Regions from separate parts of the Paenibacillus sp. FSL K6-1558 genome, predicted to be linked through region 2. Evidence: riboswitches for the same ligand, from Rfam matches in the RefSeq annotation. Region 2 holds a riboswitch; each other region holds the start of a gene.
What was found. Region 2 has a riboswitch for cyclic di-AMP ahead of MHI38_RS23260 (hypothetical protein). Riboswitches for the same ligand answer to the same signal wherever they lie in the genome.

Region 1: linked by a shared signal. The riboswitch ahead of MHI38_RS16425 (3D domain-containing protein) and the one ahead of MHI38_RS23260 (hypothetical protein) in region 2 are both predicted to bind cyclic di-AMP.
Region 3: linked by a shared signal. The riboswitch ahead of MHI38_RS16795 (C40 family peptidase) and the one ahead of MHI38_RS23260 (hypothetical protein) in region 2 are both predicted to bind cyclic di-AMP.

The regions. Positions count from the first base shown of each region.
Region 1 covers NZ_JBBOCV010000001.1:3,812,957-3,823,749, reverse strand. The annotation lists gene ispE (4-(cytidine 5'-diphospho)-2-C-methyl-D-erythritol kinase) at 1-536, opposite strand, end outside; gene MHI38_RS16450 (small, acid-soluble spore protein, alpha/beta type) at 685-861, opposite strand; gene veg (biofilm formation stimulator Veg) at 1,074-1,349, opposite strand; gene yabG (sporulation peptidase YabG) at 1,548-2,444, opposite strand; gene rsmA (16S rRNA (adenine(1518)-N(6)/adenine(1519)-N(6))-dimethyltransferase RsmA) at 2,502-3,404, opposite strand; gene rnmV (ribonuclease M5) at 3,409-3,954, opposite strand; gene MHI38_RS16425 (3D domain-containing protein) at 4,110-5,294, opposite strand; cyclic di-AMP (ydaO/yuaA leader) riboswitch at 5,564-5,817, opposite strand; gene MHI38_RS16420 (TatD family hydrolase) at 6,059-6,826, opposite strand; gene MHI38_RS16415 (HD domain-containing protein) at 7,204-8,481, opposite strand; gene MHI38_RS16410 (AbrB/MazE/SpoVT family DNA-binding domain-containing protein) at 8,810-9,064, shown strand; gene rsmI (16S rRNA (cytidine(1402)-2'-O)-methyltransferase) at 9,299-10,183, opposite strand; gene MHI38_RS16400 (tRNA1(Val) (adenine(37)-N6)-methyltransferase) at 10,184-10,793, opposite strand, start outside.
Region 2 covers NZ_JBBOCV010000001.1:5,403,908-5,414,700, forward strand. The annotation lists gene MHI38_RS23210 (DeoR/GlpR family DNA-binding transcription regulator) at 1-625, opposite strand, end outside; tRNA gene MHI38_RS23215 (tRNA-Glu) at 977-1,048, shown strand; tRNA gene MHI38_RS23220 (tRNA-Lys) at 1,169-1,244, shown strand; tRNA gene MHI38_RS23225 (tRNA-Leu) at 1,260-1,342, shown strand; gene MHI38_RS23230 (helix-turn-helix domain-containing protein) at 1,602-2,027, shown strand; gene MHI38_RS23235 (hypothetical protein) at 2,117-2,743, opposite strand; gene MHI38_RS23240 (Rha family transcriptional regulator) at 2,778-2,981, opposite strand; gene MHI38_RS23245 (urease accessory protein UreF) at 3,248-3,949, opposite strand; tRNA gene MHI38_RS23250 (tRNA-Leu) at 4,411-4,493, shown strand; gene MHI38_RS23255 (glutathione peroxidase) at 4,698-5,177, opposite strand; cyclic di-AMP (ydaO/yuaA leader) riboswitch at 5,556-5,731, shown strand; gene MHI38_RS23260 (hypothetical protein) at 5,849-6,277, shown strand; gene MHI38_RS23265 (HAD-IA family hydrolase) at 6,435-7,133, shown strand; gene MHI38_RS23270 (Nramp family divalent metal transporter) at 7,264-8,622, opposite strand; gene MHI38_RS23275 (organic hydroperoxide resistance protein) at 9,020-9,439, shown strand; gene MHI38_RS23280 (zinc ribbon domain-containing protein) at 9,691-9,936, shown strand; gene MHI38_RS23285 (hypothetical protein) at 10,041-10,319, shown strand; gene MHI38_RS23290 (thiol-disulfide oxidoreductase DCC family protein) at 10,468-10,793, shown strand, end outside.
Region 3 covers NZ_JBBOCV010000001.1:3,892,242-3,903,034, reverse strand. The annotation lists gene speB (agmatinase) at 1-676, opposite strand, end outside; gene speE (polyamine aminopropyltransferase) at 690-1,517, opposite strand; gene MHI38_RS16815 (PBP1A family penicillin-binding protein) at 1,777-3,855, shown strand; gene MHI38_RS16810 (YwhD family protein) at 4,057-4,560, opposite strand; gene MHI38_RS16805 (M1 family metallopeptidase) at 4,662-6,653, shown strand; gene MHI38_RS16800 (hypothetical protein) at 6,664-7,518, shown strand; cyclic di-AMP (ydaO/yuaA leader) riboswitch at 7,812-7,949, shown strand; gene MHI38_RS16795 (C40 family peptidase) at 7,953-8,423, shown strand; gene MHI38_RS16790 (GNAT family N-acetyltransferase) at 8,786-9,283, shown strand; gene MHI38_RS16785 (c-type cytochrome) at 9,433-9,789, shown strand; gene MHI38_RS16780 (4a-hydroxytetrahydrobiopterin dehydratase) at 9,904-10,197, opposite strand; gene MHI38_RS16775 (hypothetical protein) at 10,410-10,703, opposite strand.

The DNA of each region.
Region 1 (10,793 bases), 1.6 Mb from region 2:
TCTGCTGTGGACACATTGATTGGGGGTTTGGCTAAAATAACCCAGCACTGAGGCGGATTAGGAATCGGGGTTAACTTCTCCCCCCGCCCTGTTGCCAGTGCAGTGCCGCCTGTAATACAGAACGGAACATCCGAGCCCAGTTCTGCACCAAGCTCTTGCAACTCCTGATCCGGTATATTCAGCCGCCATAGACGGTTTAATCCACGCAACGTTGCGGCTGCATCACTGCTACCGCCGGCAAGGCCAGCAGCTACCGGAATTTTTTTATCCAGATGAATGTGGACCCCTGTACGCACGTTGTAACGTTCTTTAATTAGTCTTGCCGCCTGAAAGGCCAGATTCTTCTCATCCAGCGGAATATAACCCGCTTGGCTTGAGATGACAATCGTATCTCGAGGAAGTTCCGACATCTCCAGTCGATCCGCCAGATCAACCATCGTCATGATCATTTCAACTTCATGAAATCCATCACTTCTTTTATGTAGAACATCCAACATCAAATTAATTTTAGCAGGCGCTTTTTCGTAAATTTTCAAGACGTTCACCCGTCCTCACCTTTTCCCTAAGACAACTTAACATATTATATCAAAATGGGGCTGTCAAGTCATTTGTATTCCACATCTATGGGGAAAAAGCGGGGTGATTCCTGAGAATTGCCCCGCTCTCCAATCTGGATGAACCTGATTATGATTTGCGCGCTGCTTGCTCAGCCATTTGAATCGCTCGTTTCACCATGTTACCGGCATCCTTGGCTTTAATTCCGCCCCAGCCTTCCTGCTGAACGGTATCATAGAAGCCCAGGTCCTTCGCCAGCTCGTACTTCAGTTCCTCCGACATGACACTTCTTCTTCTCCGACTCATGAACCATCCTCCTCCATATCTTATTCAAGACACAATGAGTCCCTTCAATTCGGGATTGTTCATCCCCAAGCCCCAAGTCCTGGTATAACATCCCCGTCTTAACAGAGAGCTTTCCCAGGACCTGTCCACATAGTATGCCGCCTGCATTCCGTAGTCATTCCTGCATACAAAAAAGCGACCCACCTATAGGTGAATCGCCCGTAAACCAATGCTTACGTTTCCATGTTGTAAGAGCTAGTCTCACTGCCCGGCTCAAAGACCATGACTTCCACAGACTCCGTAAGTATATCCGCATAGCTGTATGATACTCGCTTGAAGGTTTCTTGTTCCTCATCAAGCTTTACAATAAAAACAGAAGGGTACGTTTCTTCCAATACACCCGTACGCTCAATCGTCTTACGGCGGCCACCATTAGCCCGCAGCGTGATTTTCTGACCAATATGTGCATCGAGATTGCGTTTGATATCCAACAGCGTATTTTTAGCCATTGTGGACGTCCACCTCTTTTCTTGTCCATTATACTGTATTTTACAGTCATTGTCAAATCAAAGCTAAATATTATATCAGCACTAAAAAGTCGTTGTCAATGAATTTTTTCGCAAAATAAAAAAGCCCTTTTCAGGGCCTTTTTCGAATCGCAATGTGAACTTCACATGACTTCATTATTGTACTGCCACATGAATAAATCATACTGCGGATGGATTCACTTTTAGCGTAGACAGATCATTAAGTCCCGGCAATCCTACCCGGTAACTTCCCTTCGTTTCCACACCGCCTACACCTTGAATGCCGCTAATCGTGTTATGCAGTATATCATTCATGTTCAAGGTATCACGAACAGACGTGAAGGAAGCCTTAGCAGCCACGTAGACCGGATCAAGTGCATGAATGAGAATTCGCCCTGGCGAACTAGCAAAGTTCGCACCCGCACGCAGCAGTGCTTCAAAGTGAGACTGGCATGCTCCTGCAATAATCGTCAGCGCATCCAGATGACGCTCGTATTGCCTTGCAACTTGAATAGCCGAGACAAAGTTTTGCGAATTCTTATAGCTCCCCAGACTGTAGAGGTCATAGGGCTGGCGTGTCTTTAACACACCATCATGACCCGTGATCACAACGATATCCGGACGAACTTTGGGTAGCAGACGATATAACGTATCAGCCATCGCTGACTCATGTACATACTGCCCTTCTGCAGGAACACGAAGCTGTTCATACAGATTCATACTTTTCTTCAGATAATTCGGGTCGCCATCCAAATGCAGTACCTTACCTGGCATTTCAAAATAGGCGGGTTCTTGCTGTGCAGTCCATTCTTGCATCAGGCCTTCCCGATTACGCTCAGCCTGCTCCATGCGATTCTGCTGCAAGCGTGAGAGCGTCTGATGAGCTTTAATATGTGCCTGGCGTGTCTTAGCGCTCTGTGGTTCATAAGGAACCTGTATCAAATCGTTCACCGGGGAGTCTGCCAGCAACCGGAACTCAGTCCCTTTAATGACCGCAGCGTCCGACTGGAGTCCTTCTACCCGGAAAGTCACATCGCCGCCGTATGACTTCCGAACGACCAAGTCTCCGATATTCATCACCATTATCACCTCTACCCCATCGTATGGGCAGAGACCCGGATTGGTTCATTGAAATTAAAGCTCGCCGCGAACCCCAGCTTCCCACATTACGGTGCTAAGGGTTGCATACTCCTGTAGACTCAATGTCTCACCACGCCGTGAAGGTTGAATACCTGCCTGCTCTAACAGGATGTCTGCCTGTTCTCTGTTCTCCTTGGTGAAGAAACGAGCTTTGAGATTATTGGAGATTGTTTTTCTCCGCTGGGCAAAAGAAGCCTGTACCACCTCGAAATAGTGTGCTTCGTTCGGAACCTGTACTGGTGGGTGCTCACGCACCTTCAGTTTAATTACCGCCGACTCTACATTAGGCTGTGGGATAAATACAGTAGGCGGCACCACACAGACCAGTTCGGGCATACTGTAATACTGCACGGCGATGCTTAGGCTACCATAATCTTTGGAACCTGGTGCAGCCGCCATGCGTTCGGCTACTTCCTTCTGTATCATGACCACAATGCTATCCACTGGCAACTTTTCCTCCAAAAGCTTCATCATGATCGGAGTCGTTACATAATAGGGCAAGTTCGCTACTACACTTACCTTATCAACGGAGGCAAAGTCCGTGGCAAATAGTTCTGCCAAATCCAGCTTGAGTACATCTCCATGGTGAACGCGCACGTTAGGGTATGGTTCCATCACTTCTCCAAGAATCGGTAACAGGCGCTGGTCAATCTCAACCGCTGTAACAGGACCCGCTATACGCGCAAGACGCTCTGTAAGTGCTCCGATACCCGGACCAATCTCCAGCGCTCCCTTGGACTCGTCCAAATCAGCCGCGCCTACGATTTTGTTCAAAATATTTTGATCGATCAAGAAGTTCTGACCCAGACTTTTTTTGAAAGAGAATCCATGCTTTTGAATAATTTCTTTGGTACGTTTGGGTGTTGCTATTTCAATGGTTTGCTCCATATCCTTCATATGCTCACATTCCTTCACGTTCGATTTGCGCTAATGCAGTGGAGAACTCTTCTCTTGTAATCTGAAATACACTCAGCCGTTTATGGAACTGCTTGCCGTTACAATACCCGATACCAAGCAGATTACCCATCTCCATACGTCGTGCGGCTGCTTGCGGGTGTATGATCAATCCTGCTTCAATGAGGTCCTCCCAATCGATTAGACTAGGTGCGCCCTCATAGGATGTGTGTACGCGAGCAAGTGCATGACGAATAGCTTCCGGTGAAGCATTCTCTACTCCGATATCTCCTTTGCGCGTTGCATCCGCCTCTGGAATGAACGCATGTTTGCAACCAGGAACCTTATTGGCAATAATTTTACGGATACGCTCTCCCGCATGATCCGGATCCGTCAGGATAATGACGCCACGTCTCTCTTGAGCAAGTGCAATTCGCTTCAGAATACGCTGATTAATGGCAGAGCCTCCGGTTTCAATCGTATCCGCTTCGACCGCCCGACGAATCGCTACCGTGTCGTCACGACCCTCCACAACAATCACTTCTTTTATCATGTTCCTTTTCTTCCTTTCTAACGCAAAAAGAAGAGGAATATCCTCTTCTCTGCCAAACGGCGGAGGAGACTGAATTCAGACCCCTCCGCCGCATATTCCGCATGAATCATTCATGCAACTATTTTATAGCATTCCCATTTCAAAGTAAAACGATTTTAGTTCGCTTCCGGCTTAACTGGACCAATCACATAGACCGTTTTGCCTTTTTTACGTCCGAAATTCAGGGCGTGCTTCACACTGTCATAATAAACGTCAATTTTGTTGCCTTTAATAGCGCCGCCTGTATCTTCCGCACGACGGAAGCCGAGGCCCTCAATGTATACCCACCAGCCGATTGGAATGACCTTGGGATCAACTGCAATGGTGCGCCCCTCCGTTACACGAGTACCGGAAGCTGTTTTTGTACCAATACCCGGCTCTTCAGAAGAGTAGGCTGTCATCGATACATTTTTCAAAACTTTAGAGTATTTAAAAGAATTCCCGGAGACCGTAATCACCTTGCTGCCCGAGGCAGATGTTTTCTTCGAGTTCGTTGTTACAGCTTTTTTGGTCGTCGAAGTTTTGGCAGATACCAATTGAACCTCAGGTTCCTTCACAACCGGTTTAGCTTTCGTACCTACCGCAATCACTTTATCTACACGATTGGTGGCAACCGTTTTACCTACCACTTTTTTGGAGACGAGTTCTCCATCTTGAAATACCTTTTCGATATGTTGCACAATTGTGCCTTCCTTGCCTTTCACTACAACACGGTTATCTCCTTGGAACAAACTTGGGTCTGCCGTTTTCACAACCTTGTAAGCAATCGGTTGTTTCACATCCACTGTATGCTTTGTTACACGCACTACACGAATCTTCATATCCGCTTTAATTGCGGTTCCGAGCGCTGGATACACTTTATCATGATCTTCAACTTGAATACCTGATTGCTGAATTACACCCTGTACCGATGAATCGGTTGTATAAAGAGTCTTGGTGTCTCCGTCTGCCGTGATTTTAACTGGAACGGCCCGCTCAATAACGATTCGGTCTCCGTCTGTAATCGCCCCATTCATGGGCATGGATACCTTGTCGTGAGGGCTGACTGTGATTGACTGCTCCTCCAGCATTTCCTGAAGCATTCCTGTACGAGTCTCTACCACTTGAGCTTTGCCGTCAATAACCAGTGAAACCTGCTTCCCGGCCTGACCGTAAACGACTAACAAGATCATGATTGCAAGCGCAATTGAGAATATCGCGATCAATGCCATTTGACGCAAGTTCTCATGCTTCCACCGCAACGCGAAAGACTTACTGGATGATCGTGACTCATGGGTCTCTTCTGGTTGGAATATGCCCACTTCTCCGTCCTCCTTCATAGCCTCGCCGTCTAAAGTAATGCATGATGTCTTTGACGCGACTATAACAATTTTTCTACAGAACACAGATCAGAGATAATGACCGGTTCTGCACCATGAACCCCTCTTCGCAACATGATGTCATCCTCCTGAATACATACCGTATGATGACAATATTTCTTTTATTCAAAACAAAAAAAGCCAAAGAAAGAGTGTAAGAGACCCTTTCGTGGCTTCCGAATGATTTTGAATATCGGAAATTCATGCACGAGGTTGCCTCTCTTTTTCCGCTTGCGAGGTTAGCTGTCGGGTTCGGGCGAAAGAGAGCCGCCCTATCTTAGGTCACCCGCTCATGGCGGACGCCCTTGAATTCACCCCGAGACCCAAAGAAGAAATCAAATACGGCTTCGCAGAACATTCCGCTGCTTTTGGGTCAGCGAACGATGCGCACCGGCTAGAATCACCGATGTTTAAGCCCTATTGGTTCCCCCGCTCTCCGTTAACGGAGACTCAGCGAGATTGATTCATGAAAGTAATGTTGTCTCATCGGAAAGTGTCCCTTTGTTCATCCCCCGAACATCTGTCCAATTTTCCGCGCAACAATTCACTGAAAAGATGATATCCTGTTTTGATGCATGTTGTAAAGCACGGATCAAGTACGTTTTTCTAAATATTTGGTTAAAATATTGTAATATTCTGCAATTATTCGAAACAAAGAGCAAATTACCTCTCTGTATCTCCCTTTTTCACCCGATTTACTCGTTTTCTTATCGAATCCCAAATCGTTCCATGGCATTTTTGGTGGTAATTGCAGCAATTTCCTCTACCGAAATGCCTTTAATTTCCGCAGCTACTTCAGCAACCAGACGTACATGCGCTGTCTCATTTCGTTTTCCACGATAAGGATGCGGTGTAAGATACGGGGAGTCCGTTTCTAAGAAAAATCGATCCATCGGAACCTTGGCGAGCACCTCTTTCGGTTGCTTGGCATTTTTGAAAGTGACCGGTCCTCCGAAGGACAGATGGAACCCTAAATCCAGACACATTTTCGCCGTTTCCCAGCTACCAGAGAAAGAATGCATCACACCTCCAACCTCACCAGCCTTCTCCTCACGTAAAATACGCACAATGTCCTCATGAGCATCCCGATTATGGATGACGATAGGCATACTCAATTCACGTGCCAATGCAATTTGTTGTCGTAATACGCGGTGCTGTACCTCCTTAGGGGAAGTGTCCCAATGATAGTCTAGACCGATTTCGCCAATTGCTACCACTTTCTCATGTTTGCACAATGATGCAATCCATTCGAGATCTCCCTCTTGCATCGTAATGGCATCCACCGGGTGCCAGCCTACAGCTGCGTGGATAAAATCATACGTTTCGGCCAGTTTGATCGTTGTTGGAATCGTCTCCCGATTAAAGCCGATATTAATCATGCGAGTAACTCCGGCCTGAACGGCCCGTTTAATCATGTCCTCTCGGTCTTCGTCGAATTGTGGTGCATCCAGATGAGTATGTGTGTCGAATAACATGCTTTCTCGTTCTCCCTTCATGTCGAAAGTCAAATGCCGATGATTTTTTCATGGGAACTCCTCTTATTCTTGTACAGGAATTCTTGCGTTTGAATTTCAAATTTATTTTTTTGCATCATTAAATGATTGGGACAAGCATCAATTTCAGTATTTTCAGTTTTAGCACTCAAGCTACTATATATAGAAGGAAAATAAAAAGTCAAATCAACATCTTGCAAGAAAAGGCGTTAGAAACTGTATAATTACTCACTCGAATTACAAAATTATGTCGATCTACACATCCTCCCCATTAAAGCAGATTACTGTATCATGTAAAATAGCTCTCTTAGAAAGTCTTTTGATATCAAAATGTTTCACCCTGCTGCATCGACTCAAGCTTATAGAAAATAGGGGCGTATATGGGACGGTAATTCATGAAGGATGGCATCCACCTTGTTTTGCGGATAGTACAGATGATGTTTGCCCAGATGAAGTCCACTGATGGAACGAACAATATCAGAAACTTCTGACAGCTCATGCAACTTGTCCTGCCGATCGAGCAGAAGAATTTGCTTATCTGTGGATTGATCTGGACGAAACACATCATACGGATTATCCGTCGGAAAATCAATTTCAAGATCGTACTCGGGATTCAATCCTGCTTGTACAAATGCTTCCCGAATCTCTTCAATGATGTCCAAGTCGATCTGTTCAAGTTCCACATACTTATATAACCTGCGATCCATAAAACGTTCGCACAACTCGCTTAGAACAGAATCGTCCTCCTTACGCCACTGCATAAAGGCTGTTTGAATTAACGATTCATCAAGCTGCAGATATTCATGAACTGAAATTTCTCCTTCAAACAGTTTGGGCAGTGGCTCTACCATGAAACGGTATGGAAAGCCTTGCTTCACAAGTTCTTTTGCCCGCTTAAAGATTTGTCGCAATATAATCTCGGAGCTACGCGTCACAGGATGGAAGTAAATCTGCCAATACATCTGGTATCGTGACATCAGATAGTCTTCCACAGCATGCATACCAGACTCTTTAACTACAATTCGTCCATGAAATGGACGCAGCATGCGCAGAATACGATCCAAGTCGATCGTGCCATAATTAACTCCTGTAAAGTAGGCATCCCTGAGCAAGTAATCCATTCGGTCTGCATCAAGCGGACTGGTTACCAGGTTCACGACAATCGGTTTATCATACGTCTTCTGGATAACGGAAGCCACTTTTTCATCAAAATCAGGAGCATACCGTCTTAGAATCGCCCCTACTTCGGTATCACCCTTGATAATGCGGCATGTCCAATCCTCATGATTCATGTCAAAAGCCTCTTCAATTGAATGAGAGAATGGTCCATGTCCGAGATCATGAAGTAAGGCGGCGCACAACGTCACCAGCTTTTCTTCCTTGGGCCAGTCCGAATAGTGGCTACGTTCAAACTGAGAGATGATTTTTCGGGTAATTTCGTATACACCTAACGAATGGGAGAACCGACTGTGCTCTGCCCCGTGAAAAGTAAGATAAGATGTCCCTAATTGACGAATGCGGCGTAGCCTCTGAAATTCAGGTGTATTGATCAATTGCCATATAATCGGTTCTTGCACATGAATATAATTATGTACCGGATCTTTAAATACTTTTTCTTCCGTCAAACGATGTTCCATTTCGATTCACTCCTTATAAATTGTTCTCTTGCCATAAAGAATAGCGCGTCCAGCTTCAATTTTCACCAACAATTCGACATGTAATGACGAATTTTGTCGAATAAAGCACTTTTGTCGTTTTCCAAATCGACAAAGCTGACATGAGTGTTTAAATACGAAAAATTGCTTTCAATCCCTTACCACCAGCAAACTTAAGAAAAACACCCTTTATTTTAAGCTAATTTTAAGGTTGACTGTTTTGGGAATCGTTGGTATGATGGGTATCATAAAACATAAAATAATGTCGAATAATGACAATGATAGTTAGCTGAGAGGAGCACTGATTATAATGATGAAATCAACAGGTATTGTAAGAAAAGTGGATGAACTGGGACGGGTAGTTATTCCAATCGAATTGCGTCGTACACTCGGTATTGGCGAAAAAGATGCTTTGGAAATCTACGTTGATGGTGAGCGCATCATGCTCAAAAAATACGAGCCAGCTTGTATCTTCTGTGGTAACGCTGAGAACGTAACTTACTTCAAAGGTAAAATCGTTTGTAACGAATGTATTTCTGAAATCCCTGCACCTGTAGCAAAATAAGAAAAACAAGTATACTGGAATTATTCAAATCGTTAATTCTAACCTTTTTATATTTCCTTATCGCCTTCCTGGTGTAATATCACCTTGGAAGGTTTTTTTCTAACTTTAAGAGCAGACACATATCTTTCACATTTTGGTGTGCTGCTCTTTTTACATTTTAAGGTTATATTAAGCTTGGTTTTAATCTCTCTTTAAGGTAATTACAACTAAATTTGGTATTTTCAAAATTTTAGACTACCCAATTAACGCATTATATACGTCCCGTTTTGCCAAACCTCGATCTACTGCTGTTTTTTTCATCGCATCTTTACGACTGTTTCCTTCATTTTCATAGTGTTCCACGTGTTCTTCCAGCGACAAAACCTGCCACCAAGCTTCCCGTTCAGCCTTACGTTCCTCTTCCCTGATTCCTTCAACCAACAAACAATATTCACCTAGAGGCGGGTGCTCTTCGAGCCACTCTATGCATTCCTTCAGACTACCTCTAACAAATTCCTCATGCCGTTTGGTCAACTCACGAGCCAGTACAATGGAACGTTCGCCCAAAATTTCCTCCAGATGCATTAACGTTTTACGAATCCGGTGAGGGGACTCATAGAAAAGCAACGTACCATTGGACTCATTGAAAGCTTCCAGCACCTTACGTATGTCCTTTTTCTCTCGTGGCAAAAAACCACCAAAGGTAAACCTTTCCGTAGGTAATCCGGATACGATCAGTGCAGATAATGCTGCATTCGGACCAGGAATCGGTATGACCGTAATTCCGGCTTCAATTGCAAGCTTTACCAGATCAGAACCTGGGTCAGAAATAGCCGGTAAACCGGCATCGCTTACCAGTGCCAAATTTTTTCCTTCTATTATATAGCGTATCAGTTCAGGGCCACTTGCCCCCTTATTGTGCTCATGATAGCTGAACAACATTGAAGGTGTAATCTCAAAATGAGTGAGCAACTTTCGCGTCTGACGAGTATCTTCAGCGGCAATAATATCGCAGGCCTGTAACGTCTTGATGGCCCGGAAGGTCATATCCTCCAGGTTTCCAATCGGTGTCCCAACCAGATATAACTTACCTGCATGTTCGGCCTGCTCATTAAAGCTTTTCTGCACTTGTAAAGACATCTAGTTTCCTCCTTCCTTCGAGCGTTCAACATCCTGCTGACCATAGTAGATCTCCATAATCTCATCACAGTAGCTTCCCTGTTCATTGTAAACAATAAGTGGCGGCAACATGCGTACCTCCGGCTTGCCATCTTTCATCGCTTCAATTAACACCATGTTCGCTTCCAGATGAGCACGCGGGTGCACCATACGAATACGTTTGGGTTCCAGCTTGTATTCGCGCATTAATGATATGATCTCACCTAGGCGTTGCGGTCTATGAACCATGGATACTTTGCCACCATTACGCACAAGACGACTGCATGCCTGGATGACTTCCTCAAGGGTACATCCGATTTCGTGACGTGCCATAGCCTGATGGGTGTTCATCTTGAGGTCACTTCCATTCAGCGGCATGTACGGGGGATTCACCGTAATGGCATCATATACTGCATGTCCTGTTTCTTTAACCAATTCGCGCAAATCTCCCTCACGAATATGGATGGACTCACCCAATTCATTCAGCTGCACACTCCGGCGTGCCATATCGGCCAATCTGGGCTGGATCTCAATGCCTTCCAGGCTTGCCTGTGTACGTGTTGTCAGTAATATAGGCACGACCCCATTTCCT
Region 2 (10,793 bases):
TTTTGGAGTGGTCGGCGAGGATAATTACTTTTTTGGCCGATTTCATCATCTGATGTTTGATCTTGCCTTCCTCTTCAGAAGCACTGAATCCATCCATAGTGAGACCGCCAATGCCTATAAAGGCTTTATCCACATAGTAGTGGGAGAGTGTCTCAATAACCGGTGTACCGTAGACATAACGCTGTTCCTTATCCAATCGGCCTCCTAACAGTCGAATCTGGACTGCTGTGTGCTTGGATAACGAATCAGCAGAGTGAATGGAATTTGTAATTACAGTGCAGGATTTCCCGTTCAGATTCTCCGCGCAGGACTGCACCGTTGTGGAGGAATCCAGGATAATGGTTTCTCCTGAACGAACGAGAGCAGCGGCCAGTTTGCCAATGGCTCTTTTTTCCTCAGATACATACTTCAGCCGGTCTTGATACGACTTGAATTCTTGTGGGGGAGAAGGGAGGATTGCACCACCGCGTGTGCGAATAATGGCTTCCTGCTCTTCGAGTTTAATCAGATCCCGGCGTGCCGTATCTCGTGAGACATCGAATAAAGATACAATCTCTTCAGCCGAGATACGATGATGCTTGCGCAGGTGCTCAATAATGAGTTGCATGCGTTCTTCTTGAAACAAACGTAAAGCCTCCTTATATTCATGGATGACCGTGCGTTATACTATAGTTTAATTATAAGTAATTATAATGTGATCTGCAATATTGTAAGCGAAAATAAGTTTTCATAAGTTTTTAATCATTAATTTACATAATTAAAGTACGGTCATGACAAGAATATGCTTTTAGATATAACGAGATAAGGTAAATAAGAAGCGAGATTAGGAGATAAGAAGTCGGCCGATGGGTTGAGAAAATGACCTTTGGATGCGAGCAAAAATTTGGGTTTTAAAAGAATATAAAAAAAGTATTGCACTGTTCTGTTTCTCTGTGATATACTCATTCTTGTCGCCAAGAAGACAAATTGTTCATAAGGCCCGTTGGTCAAGGGGTTAAGACACCTCCCTTTCACGGAGGTAACAGGGGTTCGAATCCCCTACGGGTCATAGTATTACCTCATTCTTCACCGTTAAAAGATTCGTCTGTAATAAGGGGTTTCTTTGAAAGTCACTGCTCTGTAACATCCGATATGAAGCATGGCATAACATCAGGTGAAGGTACATTGAGAGCCATTAGCTCAGTTGGTAGAGCACCTGACTTTTAATCAGGGTGTCGAAGGTTCGAGCCCTTCATGGCTCACCATTTACAATTTTATATGCGGTCGTGGTGGAATGGCAGACACGCTATCTTGAGGGGGTAGTGGGTGTATACCCGTGGAGGTTCGAGTCCTCTCGACCGCATCAGATTTTAGAGTGAGACATCCTTAAGGAATTAAGGGTGTCTTTTTCTATTTTTTTCGCGAATGCTAAGTTATTGTTTAAAACGAACCTTTAATCAGCGAACCGGGCCAATCAGATTGAAGTATTTATCGGACGATACTCCAGACGACTGGAACAGTGCCTTTCCTGGATATAAAAGGGCTGAGGATTCAGAAATATTGTGCTATAATTCAATCATATGGCATTTAAGTTGATATTACGGTTGGAAGGCGGTTCTTGCATGAAGTCAATCTATGAGCGAATTGAGCACCTGATTGCCGAAAGAGGGATGACAAAGAAGGCCTTCTGTGAACAGCTGAAGATAAGCACAGGCAATCTGGGTGACTGGAAACGTGGTAAATCAATCCCGAGTACAAATAAACTCATTGAAATTGCTTCATTTTTTGATGTGAGTCTGGACTGGTTAATGATTGGGCGTTTATCGAAGGAAGCCATTGTGCGGGAAAAGCGGGAAGATTATTTTTTTAACGTTTTGCGGCAATTGAATTGCCAAGAGAGTGAATTATCGACTGTGGAACAGTCTTTTATTAGTGAATATATCGAGTTCACTCGTTATCGCAAATTCAAAGAGAGTAAAGATTCCGGAAACTATAGCTACCAACCTGAAGCGGAAGACGAAAATAAGTCAGAGCAGGAAGGGACGTAAGTGTCTCTGATTGATAAAAAACCTCCATCTGTGCCCATGGGAATGATTTCCGGGACAGTAGGGAGGTTTTTTTCTGTAGAAATATCGGTTTAGTGATGCTGGTCAAGAATACTGGAGTATTTGGGGTACAACTGGCGGATACAATCTGGGCAGATGTCGTGTGTAAACTCGGCGGAAGTATGTTTTTCCAGATAGCGCTCGACGCTGTTCCATTCGTCTGATTCATCCTTGATATGTTTGCAAACGGCACAAATAGGCAGTAGTCCATGGAGGGTGCGAGCTTCAGTCAAGGCTTGTCGCAGCTGAAGTTCTGTCTTCTTCTGTTCTGTAATATCTGTGTGAGCCACCAAAGCGAGGTTGGTATCCGTCGTAGGTCCGTTCTGTAAGGGAGTAAGTTCTACGCGAAACCATTTCTCTTCGTTGTGTGGTGTAATAACAGAGATATCGTATGTATGAGTTTGGTTAAAAGGAACAACGTTATGCCTCAGGTACCTCGCGAACTTGGTTGGATAGTGGTTTTTCTGTTGTGCTGCCCATGCTTCCATCAGGTGAAGGTAATGATTGTGGCGGCTGGCTGCACGTATGAAAAGTTTATGAAGTCCGTGCTGCCAGGCCCGGTTACAGCTTCGTATCATCCATTGATGATCAATAATGATCAACTGATGATTGGTCGCCTGGAACGATAGGCTTTCCAGGTCGGATGTAATGGTTCCCATGAGAGAAGTCCTCCTTATGATGATGAAAGTGTTCTTATCTCAGTTCCTCTGGTATGTTCAAAATGTCAGCGACCTGATGTCTGAATCGGGTTGCTTTGCGTGTGCCATGAATAAGGTTGGATAGACGGTAGGGCGGAATATCATGTTGTTCGCAAAAGGTTTTTTGATCGACCTGAAGTTCGGTTAGCCGTCGTTTGATAGCCCATCCGAACGGAGTGACTGGTTTCTTCTTGTTCAATAGGGTTCACCCCTGAGTGGATTTTATAGTATTCAGCAGGTCATTCTTCGTGTAAAATAGATAGGAATACGTGCTGTTAGTTACATTATATACGTAAATTCGTCATCTAACAATTAAAAAATACGGAAATAAGTGTATTTTTTGAATTAAAATGACGTAAGTTCGCATTTTGTTGATTGAACAAAATAAAAAAACACGCCAGCAAGGGGAGTTGCGGCGTGTTTTTGGTGTGCTCTGAAAAAGAGGTTTCGAGGAGGAGTGCGGAATTATGCTCTGTAAGCGTGCAGGCCTGCTCCAAGCATGTGGAAGCTGGGGAATAACGACTTCATAGACATGGACGTAGGATGCATGGGTGCATCCGGTGAGGAGGCGCTCACGGTAGTCCATTCATTCTCAAGGTCTGCGGTCAGGCGAGCCAGCAGTTCCCGAGTGGCATTTTCATTTAGGGGGATAACTTTGCAAGCTTCGGATACGCATGCATTCATGGCTGAATGTAAGTAGCCGAGAACCGCCTCTTCGACGGGGATATCGAGGTGGTGGTTGATCCAGGCGTGAACGGTGGGGAGGCAACCAACTGAATTGTATTTTACGAAGATTTGTTCAAGCGGGCTAAGGTCGATCCAAGGATGCAAGGCGCGAGACAGTTTGATTAAACGTTTGCCTATGATTGTTGCTTGCTCTCTAAGTTCAGGAGGGGTTCGCTGTACATGCACAAGTTTGTCGATCAGGGCAATTCGCCAAGTATCCTTATGATCTGTTGCGGTGTAAATCCCCTTGATAGCCATACCTTCTAGACGAACGAGACTGGGGTGTAACTGGCAACGCATAAATGATTCAAGTTCCTCAGCTGTCCGAATAGTGCCTTCCTTGATGTGGGTGTCCATGCCGAAGAAATGGGTGAATCCTCCCACCTGGACAGAGGGATCAAGCAGTTTCGCATAATCGAGTAGCTTATTCCCACGGTTCACGATCATTCGCCTCCTGCGCTTTATTGTGTTATGTTTAATTACATATGATGATCTTTTCTTAAGTTTAATGTGTAAATCCGAATTATATGATATATATATTCACATAAATATCCGTGTTTTGTCAATGATTTATGAGAAAATAAAAAACTTAATTAAATACAATTCATAATTAGTGTTATATAATATAACATTAAAAATTCTATCTGTGTCATATATCCATGTCTAAAATCACTTTGGCCATTTTGCCGAATCAGATTAATGATATGTAATTTTCGAGGAAATATGACTGAATTTTGCAAGAGGTGTGGAATAGGAAGGGGTGAAGAACTGTTATCAATTTAGAGTAAAGCCGGTTGTAGTAAAATGTCATTCATAAAGTCATTCATAAAGTGATTAATAAAGACTTTACTTTTGTTTAAGAATCCGGTATAATCAATTCTGTTGCCGATAATTTACGACATGCGGTCGTGGTGGAATGGCAGACACGCTATCTTGAGGGGGTAGTGGGCGTATGCCCGTGGAGGTTCGAGTCCTCTCGACCGCATCATATGAAGATTTACGAGAGAAGCTTTCCGTGATGGAGAGCTTCTTTTTTTGTTTTCATATAGCAACAAGGACGAATTATTCAGGATGAGGACATGTGTTAAAAGAGAGGACGCAAAAAAGCCGCCCAAAAGCTTGAGCAGTTTCTGGCTCTTTGCTTTATAGGTGGCTTTTTTCGTTTATATGTTTGTTCAAAAGTCTATATTTATTTGTTAATCAGCTTCTGAATATCCTCTTCGATTTTGTCCGGTGTAGTCTGCGGAGCATATCGTTTCACAACTTTACCGTCCTGATCGACAAGGAATTTGGTGAAGTTCCATTTGATGGCTTTGGAACCGAGCAAGCCTGGTGCTTCTTTCGTAATGTGTTGGAAGAGCGGATGAGCGCTTGAACCATTGACGTCAATTTTTTCAAACATCGGGAAGCTTACGCCATAATTCATCTGACAGAATTCAGCAATATCGTCGGAAGATCCTTTTTCCTGCGCGAATTGGTTGCTTGGGAATCCAAGCACTTCAAACGGAGCATCCTGGAATTTATCCTGAAGCTCTTGCAAGCCCTTGAATTGAGGGGTGAGACCGCACTGGCTTGCGGTATTCACAATTAACAACACTTTGCCGCGATATTGGGACATCTCAATCTCTTGTCCGCGAAGGGTGTTTACTTTGTAATCATAGACTGACATGGGGAACGCCTCCATCCTGTTATTCTTAATAAACTTATTATATTTTAAACAATTAAATAATGCAAAACTTATTTGGATTTAGCGTTGTTATAACCATTCGCTTGCTGGACTCCGAAATGGATGAGAAATACATGAATCAATTTTTGTGCGGTTGAGAATTAGGTAGCTTGGAAGAGAAGGATAGCGTATGACCTCATTGTAAGCGTTATTATCAAAGGTTATTGCCGGAAATCTGGCGATTCGGTGATCTGTATGCACTTTACATGATGATGGTACGGGTGTATGATTCATAGCGTAATTTGAATTTTAATTAAATTGTACCTGAAAAACGAAACAAACGATAATATCGATCGGTCTTATACTCAAGATTTACGAACGATGTTTTAATCGCTGAGTTTCCATTCATTGTGGATGGAAAACGGGGGAACCAACAGAATGGGCTGTATGACAGCAGCGGACATTCATGGGGTGAATTTTTCGGTGAAAGCCGGAAATAGGGCGACTCTCGCGCCCGAATCCGTCAGCTAACCTCGTAAGCGTTAAAGGGAGAGGCAACAAACCGCACGCTGGTTCATGGCGATTTCGTCATGGATTATTTAAGAAGCGTTTCGGAGGCCTTGGTCCCCACGCTTCTTTTTTGTTGTCTTTTCACGCCAAGGGAGGAACGAAGAATGGATAAAGAGATGATTTTGGTAACCGCTCCGAATGAAGCAGGACGTAAATTTGTGAAATTGCTGATGTATAAAAAAATGCCATTTGCCGTTCTGACGAACAGTGCTGATGAGGAGCGCAAACTTCGCCGTCTTGGCGTAGAACACGTCATCCGTATGAATACAGCAGCTGCTGAGAAATGGTTTTTGCCGCAAGGCAGTGTAGGCAATGTATTTATTTTTGAGAACAGTCTGAACTTGACATGCCGCTATCTCCAAATTTGTCGCTCTTGGACATCGAAGTCCTTGTGTGTGATCACGGAGCAGAGCCATCCTAAAGGGATTTATCGTGGAATGGGCGCCGATAAAATTGTGTATTCACTGAATGGAGAAGTCGGGTTCCTTCTTAATAGCTGCAATAAACCGGAGGCTGAAGTGAGCAGCTTGTGATTGACATTGATCCAAGGTAAGACGCCTGTTATAATTGCAGGTATAGACTAACGGAATTTGAGGAGACTCATGCTTGTCGTGGGTCTTCTTTTTTTATGGAAACAGTACGGTAGTATAGAAGCGAGGGATAACCTGCAGCTTACGAGGAGGAATCAGCGTGCCGGATATTGCCGGATTGAAGTGGTTGTTTTTTGATGTGGGGGATACGCTGGTGGACGAATGGGAGCCTGTAGATGATATTATTGGGCAGTTCGTTCGGGAAGCGAATGATTATGGCTATCCAGTAAAGATTGAGGCGGTAAGAGAACTGTTTGCTACCTGTTACCGTAATTATGAACAGTGGCCCATGAAAGTGGCCATACGTACATATATTGATGATGAAGATCACCGCATTCAGATTCAGGACAAGCTAAAATTCCATAAAGAATTGGAGCAACCGTTTCCTTCTGCAACCAAGGTGCTTGAACAGCTTTCGCATCACTATCGCATTGGCATCATTGCGAATCAGAGCCCTGGGACTGAAGCAAGGCTGGAGAGTTACGGACTTCGTAAATATGTCCATGTCCTGGCCTGTTCGGCAGAAGAAGGGGTGTCCAAGCCTGATCCGGAGTTGTATGCGGTTGCTCTGAAGCAAGCTGGATGCGAGCCGGAAGAAGCGGTTATGATTGGAGATCGAATTGATAATGATATTATGCCAGCACGTAGTTTAGGCTTACGCACCATTCGTATTTTGCAAGGATACGGAAGGTTTCAGCCAGAGCTCTCGGATGGCGAGCGTGCAGACTGGACGGTGGAGTCCCTAGATGAACTGCTGCCGCTACTCATACCCGATGAGAATGCAGGTAAATCTATATGAGTCTCAGGTTAGATCGTGTGGGGTAGATTAAAGGTATGAGGGTATTAGAGCGTATCACAATAATGATACAAAGAAGGCCGATTTGCGTTGGGATCAATACCAACAGCGAATCGGCCTTTTCATATATAAACTAGAACAGCATGATGGTCTGGATGATTAAATACACATTCAGCACAACGATGATAGCGGCAATAGCCCAAGAGACGATTTTGAGCCACAGTTTGTTTGCAAAAGGCCCCATGCTTTTTTTGTCACTTGTGAACATCACAAGCGGGATGACGGCGAATGGCAGCTGCAGGGACAGGATGACCTGACTCAAGATCAGCAACTCTTCAGTGCCGCGCTCACCGGCAATAGCAGTGACGATAACAGCAGGAATGATCGCAATCAGTCGGGTAACCAGTCTACGCAACCACGCCGGGATACGGATATTCAGGAAGCCTTCCATGACGATCTGTCCTGCAAGCGTGCCTGTAAGGGTTGAGTTCTGACCGGATGCGAGCAAAGCTACGCCGAACAAGACACTGGCGATCGTTGTACCAAGCAGTGGGGTTAGCAGATGATATGCATCGGATATCTCTGCTACCTGTGTCATGCCAGCGCTGTGGAATACAGCTGCAGATACGATCAGGATGGCTGCGTTAATGAACAGAGCTAACGTCAAAGCAATGGTTGAATCCAGTGTGGTGTAGCGGATAGCTTCTCTTTTGCCCTGAGTCGTCTGCTCAATCTGACGGGTCTGCACAATGGATGAATGCAGATACAGATTGTGCGGCATAACGGTAGCTCCGATGATGCCAATGGCGATGTAGAGCATGGCCGGGTTTTGCAAAATTTCGGTGCTAGGAACGAATCCGTGAAGAACACCGCCCATATCCGGTTTCGCCAAAAATAGGTCGATGCCGAAACAAAGAGCAATGGTTGCCATCAGCACGATGACGAGTGTTTCCAGTGCACGGAATCCTTTGTTTTGTAGTACGAGAATGAGTAATACATCCACTGCGGTAATAATCACACCGTACAACATGGGAATGTTAAACAAAAGTTTAAGAGCGATTGCTGAGCCGATGACTTCGGCGAGATCCGTAGCCGCGATAGCCAGTTCACATAGAATCCATAACATCATGACAACGGGAGCGCTGAAGCGTTCACGACAGGCTTGGGCGAGATCACGCCCAGTGACAATACCTAGCTTGCCTGCGAGGGATTGAAGCACCACGGCCATCATGTTGGAAAAAAGGATGACGGACAATAACGTATAACCGAATTGCGAGCCGCCTGCGATATCCGTAGCCCAGTTGCCGGGGTCCATATAACCAACAGCGACAAGATACCCTGGGCCGACAAAGGCGAGGAACTTTTTCCACCATGCCGCATTTTTGGGTACTTTCATGGAACTGTGTGCCTTACCTAGCGAGGGGGCCATCGTAGCTGCGGAAGCAGACGCATATTCGCTGGATGGAGAATTGAACGGATTTTTTTGACTCATACATGGATCACCTGACTTTACAATAAGATGTGGCCGGCCTGTAGCCGGAATAAATTCATTTTTAGGATGTGCTCTAGCACAAATGCTGTGGCAAATAAACGGGATAAATACGAGTGCTCATATATCTAAAATTTTATGTTCATGTTTACATTGTACACCCTCAATAATTTTTGTCTAGTGCAACTTTTGTGTAGTCGGACAAAAAAAAGGAGAATTTTTCGAAGAGCCTCTTTATATCGTACCCATTTCGTAAAAAGATACGACTTTTATCACGTACGCATGAAATTTAGCCAAATGTAAAAGCTGATAAAGTACACAATCAGACGTTTCAAATCGAGCCAGAAGTTTAAAATGAATTGTAGGCAGTCAAAACTTTATTAACGAAGGAGAGATTCTGATGGAAGCTTTATATACAGCAACAGCGACAGTAAAAGGTGGACGAACAGGTTCGGTGGCTTCTTCGGACGGTGTACTGCAACATGATCTGAAAATGCCGAAAGAACTTGGCGGTGCTGGTGGAGAAGGTACAAATCCCGAGCAACTTTTTGCAGCTGGATACGGTGCATGTTACGAGAGCGCTCTGGCTAACGTGGCACGCAAAGCAGGTGTGAAATTGGAGAATGTCGTTGTAACCAGCAACGTATCGATCGGCAAAGATCCAACAGATGACGGATTCAAGCTAGCGGTTCGTCTGGATGTGAGTATGCCGGGAGTGGATCACAGTCAGGCTGAGGATCTTGCCCGCAAGGCGCATGACTTCTGTCCGTATTCAAAAGCAACCCGCGGCAACATCGACGTTGTACTCAACGTTGTCTAATAGATAGGAGAATCCCTGGCTTTTTCTCTTTGAAAGGCACAGGTAAAACAAAGAGCAAGGTATCCAGTGATATCTGATCTTCAAGCACACAAGCCCTGCTGGTAGCTCAGCAGGGTTTTGTTTTCCAACATATATCACCTGAGAATTCACCTAATCTGAAAGCGGAGGAGGATTTCTCCGTATTAAGTCGTACTCTTTTACATAAACGTACAGTCACTTCATGCCACATATTCCATTAAGGGGGAACGGCGATGAGTATTGAAGAGATGATTGAGAGGAAATTTGTATGCACCAAATGCCGGGGTACGGAATGCAACATTAAAGAAGTCTCTATGTCAGGAGCGGGGCTCAGTAAGGTGTTTGATATTCAGCATAACCATTATTTGTTTGTAGGCTGTACGGCCTGTGGATATGTGGAAGTGTTTAACCCGGACGTGTTGAAAGGCAAGAAACAGGGACAAGTTGGCACGATTCTGGATATTCTGTTCGGCGGATAGACATGCGTGAGTTGACATCGACCTGAAATTTCTTTAATATGATTTAGTACTGAAAGTGTCAGTGTCATTAGCATGAACCAAATTTGAATTCACGGGTGATATCCATGTCTTATAGACCAAGCATTGCACAACTGCAAGTAGCCAGCAAAAACGAAAAAGACGGATTGTACGAATTTACGATGAAACTGGTGGATGGTACACAGTGCCGTGTATTCTACTCCAAATCTCCGGATTGGAAAATGACTGCGATCAGCCGTCTGCAGAAAACACCTTGTCCTGTATGTCGTAAAGACTTCATCTGCAAATGTATGGATCAATGGTCAGGTGACCTGCATCAACAAATGATTAACGACGAGTGGATGGAAAAAGCACTGGCTGAGTAATTGTCGGACAGTTATGAGCGTAGGCACTGAGCCTGCGCTTTTTTTCTATTTTGCCAGAGAGATTGGTGGATCAAATTTAGGTTAGGCGAGGAAAGTTGCTCAAAATGGGTAAGTAATCTAACAGCACCATATAGGAGGCCACGATCATATGACAGTAGACCAAGAGGATAAGCATCAGGGACACCCGATTGTTCTTGTAGACGGCGTTTGTCACTTCTGCCAGGGGTTAACCAAATGGATTATCAAGCGTGATCCGAAGGCGAAATATCATTTTGCTTCACTTCAGTCGGATGTGGCGAAAGGATTGCTGGAGAAGGGTGGTCTGAGAACTGACAGCATGGATACGTTTGTATTGATTGAAAATGGAAAATACTATACACGCTCCACAGCAGCGTTAAGGTTGGCCAAAGGTCTCAAGTTTCCTTATCCGCTACTCTATGTGTTTGTTATTGTGCCCAAATTCATTCGTAATGC
Region 3 (10,793 bases), 1.5 Mb from region 2:
CTGGTGCAGCAGACGGATCAAGCACGTCGATGTCGATCGTTACATAAACTGGACGGTTGCCCATTTTCGGAAGAGCTTCCTTCATTGGAGCCGCTACTTCAAACGGGTAGAAGTTAATGTTCTCACGACCATACTGGAATTCCTCGCGGGAGCCGGAACGGATACCGAATTGATAAATATTTTGACCGCCCATCAGTTCAGCAGCTTTACGCACAGGTGTGGAGTGAGACAGAGGCTCGCCTTCATAGTGTTCACGAAGGTCTGCGTGTGCATCAATGTGGATCAGGATCAGATCCGGGTATTTCTTGTACATCTGTTGAATCACGGGCCATGTCACCAGATGCTCGCCGCCCAGGCCAATCGGGAACTTGTCATCTGCCAGCAGGTTGCCGATGTACTCATGGATAACCTCAAGGCTGCGTCCCGCGTTGCCGAACGGCAAAAGCAGGTCTCCCGCATCAAAATAAGTCATATCCACGATACTTTTATCCAGATACGGGCTGTACTCTTCAAGTCCAACCGATGCCTGACGGATATGAGCCGGGCCGAAACGGGAACCCGGACGGAAGCTGACGGTGTAGTCCATCGGCATACCGTAGATGACCGCTTTCGAATTTTCATAATCCTCAGAGCTGCAAATAAATACGTTTCCTGAATAAGCTTGATCCAGTTTCATCTTCATTTCCCCTTTATTTCGTTAAATCTTCCACGAATTTTGGAAGTACAAATGCCGCTTTGTGCAGACGCGGAGAGTAATACTTCGTATCCATCTCCGGAATTTGAGCCTCGTCTACCTCAAGTGGATCATGCTTTTTGCTGCCCATGGTAAATGTCCATAGACCACTTGGGTAGGTTGGAATATTACAGCCGTACACATGTACGATCGGGAAGATTTCTTTGACATCTTTGTTCACCTTCTGGATCAGATCCGCCTTAAACCAAGGGTTGTCCGTCTGGGCAACGAAGATCCCGTCTTCTTTGAGTGCTTCATAGATCCCCTGATAGAAACCACGCTCGAAGAGCGGAGCAGCTGGGCCTACAGGTTCTGTTGAGTCTACGATAATAACATCGTACTCATCTTTATGTTCAATGATATGCATGTAACCATCGTTAACGAGCACTTCAACGTTCGGCTCATCAAGCTTGCCGGCGATTTCAGGTAAATACATTTTGGAATATTCGATCACTTTACCGTCAATTTCGACGAGAACTGCTTTTTCTACAGCCGCATGTTTGATGACTTCACGGATTACACCGCCGTCACCGCCGCCAACCACCAGCACTTTTTTCGGATTTGGGTGAGTGTTCAAGGCCGGATGTGCCGCCATTTCATGATATACAAACTCGTCCTTAACCGTCGTCATCACCATGCCGTCCAGTACAAGCATATTGCCGAATTCTTCGGTTTCAACCATCGCGAGATCCTGAAAATCCGTTTGCTCCGTGACGTAAGTCTGCTTAATCTTAGCGGTAATGCCGAACACAGGGGTCTGCTTCTCTGTAAACCACAATTCCATGATCGCTACCTTCTTTCCGTAAAAGTAATGAGTGATCATTTTAAAATGCATAATCACTGGTCTGTTCGTCCACACATGCTTTAGTATGTTGTGCCGAACCCTACCTTTTCATTACCCTTTTGCATTATACGCGATAGACGATTCAACTGTAAAACGGTTTTCAGGCCAAAATTGGCCAGAATTTGTTCACTTCGCAGCCCAATTGAATATCCCGGTTATTCCAGTCCCATACTGGAAAGAAAAGAGAGGAGCCCGTTCCATGAACAAGCCAAGTGTTAAGACCCGCAAACGCGGGTTCCGTGCACTCCAATTCATCAAATATCTATCCATACTTATGGCGCTCGGCCTGATTGCCACAGCTGCTATTCTGGTATATCTATACGCCACCAGCCTTCCCCTGGCTGACTCGGATCGCAACTCCAGACTACTAGATAGCCAGGGCGAGGTGATTGCCACATTTTCCGCTGGCGGCAAGGATTCGATTCCCGTTCAACTTCAGGATATTACCCCTGATTTGGTGAACGCTACACTAGCCGTAGAGGATCGTAAATTCAGGCAGCATTTCGGATTCGACATTCAGGGCATGGGACGAGCTGTCCTTGTCAACATCCAGCACATGCGAATGTCTCAGGGAGCCAGTACGCTAACACAGCAGCTTGCGCGTAACCTCTACCTATCCCATGAGAAAACCTGGACACGCAAAGCCAAGGAAGCAATGTATACCGCTCAGCTTGAGATGAAATACAGCAAAGATGAAATTTTACAGATGTACTTAAATGAAATCTATTATGGTCACGGTGCCTACGGCATTGAGGCAGCTGCGCAGATGTATTTTGGCAAATCCGCAAAGAAACTTGATCTGGCGGAGAGCGCTATGCTTGCGGGTATTCCGAAGGGACCGACTTATTATTCCCCCTACAATCATATGAAAAATGCCAAGGATCGACAGAAGATTGTGCTGAAAGCCATGATTGAAACGGGTAAAATTACGCAAAAACAAGCGGACTCCGCCTACGAAGAAATGCTGAACTTCAAACCCGAGGGCGAGCGCAAGACGGTGGAGAACGCACCGTATTTCCGCGACTACATTCGAAGTCTTGCAGTGAAGGAGCTTGGCATCAGCGAAGCGATGCTGGATCACGGCGGGCTGAACATCTACACGACACTGGATTTACGAGTGCAGAAGGCTGCGGAAATGGCGGTTGTCAAAGGTATGGATGCGAAAAGCGAGCTGGAGACCGCACTCGTGTCGATTGACCCGCGCACCGGTTACATTAAAGCGATGGTTGGTGGCAAAAATTATCGTACCAATCAGATCAACCATGTGCTGACAACAACACGCCAGCCGGGATCAGCCTTTAAGCCGATTATGTATCTCGCTGCTCTCGAATCGAAGCAGCTTACCAGTGCATCTATTTTCAACAGCCAGCCTACCTTGTTCCATTACGATAATGACCGCAAAACGTACAAACCCGGCAACTTCGGCGATAAATATTTAGGTGAGATTGATCTTCGCCAAGCCATCGCTGCATCTGATAACATCTACGCGGTCAACACGATTATGAAGATCAGTCCAGAACAAGTCGTAAACATGGCTCAAAAGCTCGGTATTACAAGCAAGCTGAGTCCTGTCCCTTCTCTTGCACTGGGTACTTCACCTGTCAGTCCGCTGGAGATGGCCTCCGCCTTCTCCGTTATTGCTGCTGGAGGACAACGGACACCACCCGTAGCTATTTTACAAGTGACGGATGCGGCAGGGCGTGTGTTGTATGAATCTCCGCAGACCAAAGCAGACACCGTGGTGGAACCGGCAGCAGCCTACGTACTGACACGTCTGATGGAGAGTGTTTTTGAGAACGGAGGCACAGGCAATCGGGTATCTGCCACCATCAAACGTCCGGTGGCTGGCAAAACAGGAACAACCAATACGGATGCCTGGTTGGTTGGATTCACCCCAGAGCTGTCCACCGCTGTATGGGTGGGCTATGATCAGGGCAAAGCGATCTCGACATCCGATGGCCGACGCGCAGCCCCGATCTTTGCTCAGTTTACGGAACAAGCCCTTGCAAGTGTCCCCCCAAAAATCTTCTCTGTACCTGATCAGGTCGTGAGTGTCTACATTAACCCGGAAACCGGAAAACTCGCTGGTAACGGCTGCGAAGAGAAACGGCTGGAAGTGTTTATTCAGGGAACGGAGCCGACTGAAGTCTGCCGTGGCGAGACGGAGCCACTGGACAATCCTCAGGACGATAAGGCGCGCGAAGCACAGAACCAAAAAGGGGTACAGGAGCAGAAGCGTTCTTGGTGGAGTGATTTCAAACGCTGGTGGGTAGAATGACAGAATGACGCATATCCGTAATGACTTGATTGCGTCAAGAAGATGGCCGGTTTAACAGACTCCATATATTTGCATGGAGGATTCATAAATATGCAGGCGACTGTATGAAGCCTTCGCTACATCTTCATCACAGAAATAAAGCAAGCCCCGAAACCGGATAACCTGCCGGTTCGGGGCTTGTTGCTTTTTTCTTTTTTCCCGTTAGGCAAGTGCCTCTTTCAATTCATCCGGGGAAGCATTCCACCATTCTTCATTATGAGAGATCAGAAGAGTCTTCAGTGCCGCTTTGTCTTGCGGTCCCAGCTCATCCAGCATAAATCGGCGTTTCATCGCATAATCCATCCGGTTGACGTGATCCGCGAGCAGCTTCCACCCCCGTTTGGCTTCCGTGTCAATCCACATCTCACATGCCGTTGCCCCGCCATACAACTGTCCTTGCTCTGTACGATCCACAGCAACCCATACCAGCCATACCTGACGTCCATTCGGAACGTCTTCACGATTCGTTGAAAATTTAATGCCTCGTTCCACTTTACTCTTCGCGTGCATGGCACCGATGTCGATTTTCGCTTCGCCCTGGTCAATGATGACCGGAGAAAGATTGTTCAGATCAATAGAGCCTGAACCAAAGCCTTTATGCTTGCTCTTTGCACTCACGATATTCAAGGCAATCTGTTTCTTGCCGTTTTGCTCATTTTGGTCCATGTTCATAGCCTCCAAGAGTTGATACAAATATTTTAACTAATAATTGGCCCAATGCAAACATATACATGCTGTAGATGCTTGTCAACGGGAGGTATTGAACGATGATTCCACGACGCGCCAAGAGCTGGCTCATCATATCCCTGGCCTTATGCCTGTTTGCCGGAGGGGTATGGATCACACTCGGTTACAATCGCTCCATTTCATCTGAGTTACCCGTACTCGCTCCAGAATCGGGCAAGCCTCCAGCCAAAAACGGAGCGCCCGCCCCCCCGGAAAGTGTACAATCCCCTACAGCCGAGGTATACAGCAATCGTGTGGTTGAATACCACATGGATGTGAAGCTGAACGAGGGGAACAAACTGCAAGGCACACAGACCATAACATGGACTCATCCGGGCAAAAAAACGGTGAACGAACTTTATTTTCATATGTACCCTAATGCATTCTCCTCTGCGGATACTACATTTATGAAAGAATCGGGCGGTAAGCTTCGCGGCGATGTCATGCCTACAGATGGTTATGGCTCCATGAAATTTACTGACATGCAGACGGAGGATGGGCTCTCTCTGCTACACCGGATGCAGTATGTACAGCCGGATGACGGGAACATCAAAGACAAAACACTGATTAAGGTTCGTCTCCCTAAACCCGTCAAGGGCGGGGAAAGCATCACAATACGCACATCGTTTGAAGTAAGTTTACCCAAAATTTTCGCAAGGATGGGCAAAACAGATGATTTTGTCATGGCAGGCCAGTGGTTTCCTAAACTCAGTGCTTACGAGCCTGTTGGAAGACGGGGCCGTACCATAGAAGGCTGGAACCTGCATCAGTATCACGGGAACTCCGAGTTCTATGCTGACTTCGGTATCTACAGTGTGCGTATCCGAGTACCCGAAACATACAAGGTGGCAGCAACCGGATTCCCCACGCAGCAGGCAACCTTGAAGAATGGTGAGAAAGTGTATCAATTTTATGCCGATGATGTGCATGATTTCGCTTGGGCAGCCTCACCTGATTTTGTGTATGCGGAGGAGCCCTTCTCTGCCCCCAACGTGCCCGGTGTACGCATTAAACTCTACCTTGATCCGGCACATCAGGATCTGAAGGAGCGGTATCTCTTTGCTGCCAAAGCCGCATTAACGAATTACAGCAAGTGGTTTGGCCCCTATCCTTATGCCACCTTATCTATCGTGGTTCCGCCAAAAGCCGCAAACGGGGCCGGAGGCATGGAGTACCCGACTCTTATTACAGCCTTTGGGGCCGATGACACAACACCGGGTTACGATCTGGAACGCACCGTTGTTCATGAAATTGGACATCAATACTTCTACGGCATGGTTGCGAGCAATGAGTTTGAGGAGGCCTGGCTGGATGAAGGGTTCACCTCCTATGCAGAAGATAAACTGATGGAACAGGAATACGGATTGATTCCGAATCTACCGGTACAATCAGGTCTGATCACATCTCCGGCTCCTCTAACACAGCCCTCGTGGAAGTTTGACTCACAGAATCAATATGCTTCCAACGTGTACACAAGGGGCAAACTGGTGCTACTCGGCATTGAACAGCAAGTCGGAGCGAAGACCATGGAACGAATCCTTTCGACGTATGTAAAAAAATATCGTTTTAAACATCCTGCAACGGGTGATTTTCAAAAGGTGGTTGAGCAAGTCACCCGCACCTCCTGGGCGGATTACTTTGACCAATATGTCTACCGGAACGGCATGGCCGATTTTGCTGTAGAGAAGATCAACGTTTCTTCTATAGAGAAGGACGGCAAAAAAATGTACGAGTCCTCTGTCACCATTATCAAAAAAGGCAGTGACTTTCCCAAGGTTCCTGTTCGGATTGCGTTTGAGGACGGCCATATCGTAACCAAACACTGGGATGGCCGCGAGGAGCGCGTCACCTATAAACTGACATATACATCTCCTGTCACCTGGGCCATGACTGACCCTTTGTATGACATCGTGCTCGAAAATCGCCATATGAACAATTTCCTGAGAACCGGACTGGACGAGCAAGTCAAATCCCGCTGGAACATGAGTGCTACGAAACTAATTGAAGCCATATTCGGAGGTCTGTCATGGTGAGGTGGAGACAGTGAAAGCAAAAATTCGTGAAGGCTGGTTTCTTGTCCGTCAGCATATGTTTATTGCCGCACTCTTGTTTATCTATCAATTAACTTGGGGTTATTTCATCTACCGGTTGGTTCAATCGGCTGTCGTTCCTCTATTACTACGTTATCCAACGGATGATGTCGGCGAGCTAAGCACACTTTTATTTAAAATGGAAAGCCAGCTCAGCCTGTCCGGTCCGGAGGTCCAGCGTTATCTGTGGATTTTGGGCGGCATGTTATTGCTTCGCCTGCTGATCAGTCCACTTATTCAGGCCGGGTTACTCTACTCCCTGCAACATTATCAATCTACTGAAGAACGCATTCCTTTTATTCGGGGCATCAAAACGTTATGGAAACCCATGATATTGCTACACACGATACGTACCTTTCTCATGTTCTTGCCTGCATACTGGCTTCTGCCCAAATTGTTTTCTACAATAATGGACAGTTTTCATTCTCTTCATTTATTACTTCCCGGCATTCCATATGTAGCAGGCTGGATTATTTATGGCTGGATTGTACATCATGCAGTGCTCTACATGCAGTTTGGTATTTCTGACCCGGAAGCAGAAGGGCGAATTCACGGGACGCTCAAGGGACTGTGGATTGCTGTGCGCCGCATCTTTGCTGTCATCGGCATTGCGCTGGTGCTGGGAGTTGTGCATTTAGTGGTCTTTGGTGCATTCACTTCCGCTTCCTGGTTCTTGACAGGACTATCCGGATTAATCCTGCAACAATCCTATCCGCTTGCTCGAAGCCTACTCAGTATGTGGAAAGTATGTAGTCATTTCCGTTTATGGCAGTCCACATCTACCAGACATGAAAATCATATACGTTGAACTAAAATGTTACACGCCGTCTGAGATCGCTTTCAAAAATAAAGAAATGTTACCATCTTATATTAAACATTTCATTGGTTATTACGTATAAATACGCAAACCTCGACCTTTCCCCGTCAAAGGTCGAGGTTTTTTTTGTTAATTTTACTGCTAAACGTTGCCAAAGTACTAAGCCTCTGGTACAATAAGCGCAGTGAGTTTTTAGTAACAACTTTGTAATCTTTAAATCCTTATTTGTAACAACTTTAAATTAAATCCTTAAAATTAAATTTTCTTTTCATTTTTCAGGTGCATAACTAGCATAGCCAAATTCCTGGCACCTGGGAAGCGGGGGAACCAGTTATGGGTGAATTGATCTTGAAACAGAGGGATCATAGGGGACCTTCAACCGAATCCTTAAGCTAACCTCGCAGGCGTTGGAAGGGGTATATCACTTGTTTAAGAAGAAACTGACCGCAGCAGTACTTAGCCTCACATTTGCATTATCACTTGGAGCAGGCAGCGCATTTGCAGATTCTAAGATGGATAAAGTAATTGATTCAGCAATGGGAACTACATACAAAAGCGGAGGAACAACGCTTGACGGTTTTGACTGCTCCGGATTCACACGGTATGTATTCGACAAATTAGGTATTGATTTGGCTCGTCAATCTAGCTCCCAATACGACATGGGTGATTCCGTATCTCGCATGGAGATGAGACCTGGAGATCTGGTGTTCTTCAACACAACAGGTAAAGGTATATCACACGTAGGCATTTTTGTAGGAAGTGGCAAGTTTGCACATTCTTCTTCTTCCAAAGGTGTAACGATCAGCTCTTTGAGTGAGAACTACTGGGCTAACCGCTACGTTGGCGCTAAACGGATCATGAGCACGGACGATTATGAGTCACTGGCCCTTGACTAGGTACAAGCTGTAATCAACATGATGTTGGAACCATGTAACTCTACTGTAACGAAATACGAAGTATAAACAGAACCGCCCGGTACATTCTCCGCAGGAATGTATCCGGCGGTTTTTTTATGCTTTCTGACTCTGTGTAGTTCCCGATGTTGCAAGTCATGGTGTGTATGTGAACTAACACGTTCGCCTGCTTTCGTTTGTCCGTGCCCTTATCATGTTTTTACCCAGCCTGTTATAATATAAACGGAATGATCACGACTTTTGTTTCAATTTTTATTTGATCATATGAAGACTTGCCTAATACACAGCTCTTTTGTAGAGTGAACAATGATACGGATATTGAAGAAAGGAGCATGCACTGTTATATGAAGAATGAAGCCTCTTTGATACTTCATGTTGTACCGATGCAAGAAGAACATGCTGAACTTATATGTGGCTGGAAATACGCCCCACCTTACAATATCTATAGCTGGCTTCCTTGGGAACAGATGAAAGTACTCGAAGTCGAGTTCGGTGATGCACAGCTCAGACAACAACAATATGCCATTATCCTGGATCAACATGACCAGGTTTATGGGTTTGCACAATATTTTCCGCTCCAGCATGTCACACGAATCGGTCTCGGTATGCGCCCCGATCTGTGTGGTCAAGGTCTTGGTAAAGCATTCGTTACTGCGATTGTACAAGAGGCCATCCGCCGCAATCCATCCAATGAGATTGATCTTGAAGTGCTCACTTGGAATAACCGTGCCATTCAGGTATATCTGAAGAGCGGATTTGTCATCCAGGATACATATGAACGCCAAACTCCTAGTGGTTTAAAGCCCTTCCATTGCATGGTTTATGAAGGCCCAAGAGAGTAAACTCACGATTAAATGGTTTCAATTTGTCTCTCTTTTGTGATTAGTTCAAAAAATTACCACAAAATGCTATGATGTAACGACGGCTTCCGTTATAATGATAGGGATTAGTTTGAGTTAGATGATCTTTCATTCTGGAGGGGACATAAGGGATGCACAAATGGATCATGAGCGGGGTATTTTTTGCAGCATGTGCTTTAGCTATTGTTTTAATGTTTACGCTTCCAGGTAAAGAGGAAGTGGAGCAGGAAGCCAAACCAAGCATGCCTGAAGTGGCTATGGATGCTGGACAGGCTGAGACGTTAGTGAAAGCCAACTGCATTTCCTGTCACGGCGATCAGCTTCAAGGTGGCGTAGGCCCAGCTCTTGCAAACATCGGTAGTAAGGATGATGTGGAGAAAATCTATTCCACCATTGTCAAAGGTAAAGGTGGCATGCCTTCTTTCAAAGGCAGACTGCAGGACGAGGAAATTGCCCACATCGCGATGTGGCTGGCAGAGAAGAAATAAGCATTTTTGCGCGCAAGGCATCAAAGAGGCTCTCCATCCTCCCGTTAGGGAGGCAAGAGCCTCTTTTGGTATGCATGACAAACATCATCCTGCAGACGACGTTGGTGCAGATTATTATGTTCTCATTTTCTCAAAAGCTTCGTTGTACTGCTCTGCTTCTTTGATGTCTACCGATGTAATGCCACCTGCATCCCAAGACGTAAGACGCAGTGTAACCGTTGTATAATCAATAGTAATAAAAGGGTGATGATTGAATGCTTCCGAAATCGCAGCGACTTCATCCACAAAAGCAATCCCTTTCATATAGTTAGAAAACACAAATTTGCGGACAATCCACCGTCCCTCTTCCAGCTCCCAGCCTTCCAGCCTTCCCAGATGAGCTTCGACTTCCTCTTGCGTAAAAACCATGCGTTATCTTCCTCCCCATATGATGAGACATCGCGGACTTACATCCACATGACCATCGGCACCTTTACATGCTGCCCATACAGCCTAAAAGGCAGGCCACCGCCCAGCGGCGCCTTTTTCATGAGTATCATCTTACCACGTCAAAGCACCAAAATCCATAGAACAGATGGCTCAGTGCCTTGAAGCGCAAGGTTTTATCGTTACTACACATGTTAAATTAGAGGTACAAAGGTTAGCTCTTCTTCTCCAATCAAAATATGGATCCGGTGTTGGTCTTTGTCATGGATCACCACACCGCTCCCAACCGGAATGACGGATTCCTCTCCAAGCGCGTAGAACAAGTCCTCCGCCAGCGCTTCGTCCACCTCAAGCTGTCCCGGTTCCCCTAGTCTCCCCCACTCTTCCGCATCCATTTCAAAGAAAACATAGCGATCCGGTATGCGTCCTATGGCCACTGTTAAATCTGTCAATATTCCTTCATAATCACGTCCATGCTTTACGCCCATTGACTTCTCACTCCCACTCACCTTGTAAAAGGCGGATTTGATCTTATTATACCTGAAAATAACCCTTAAAAAAAAAGCCCATCTGGTCGA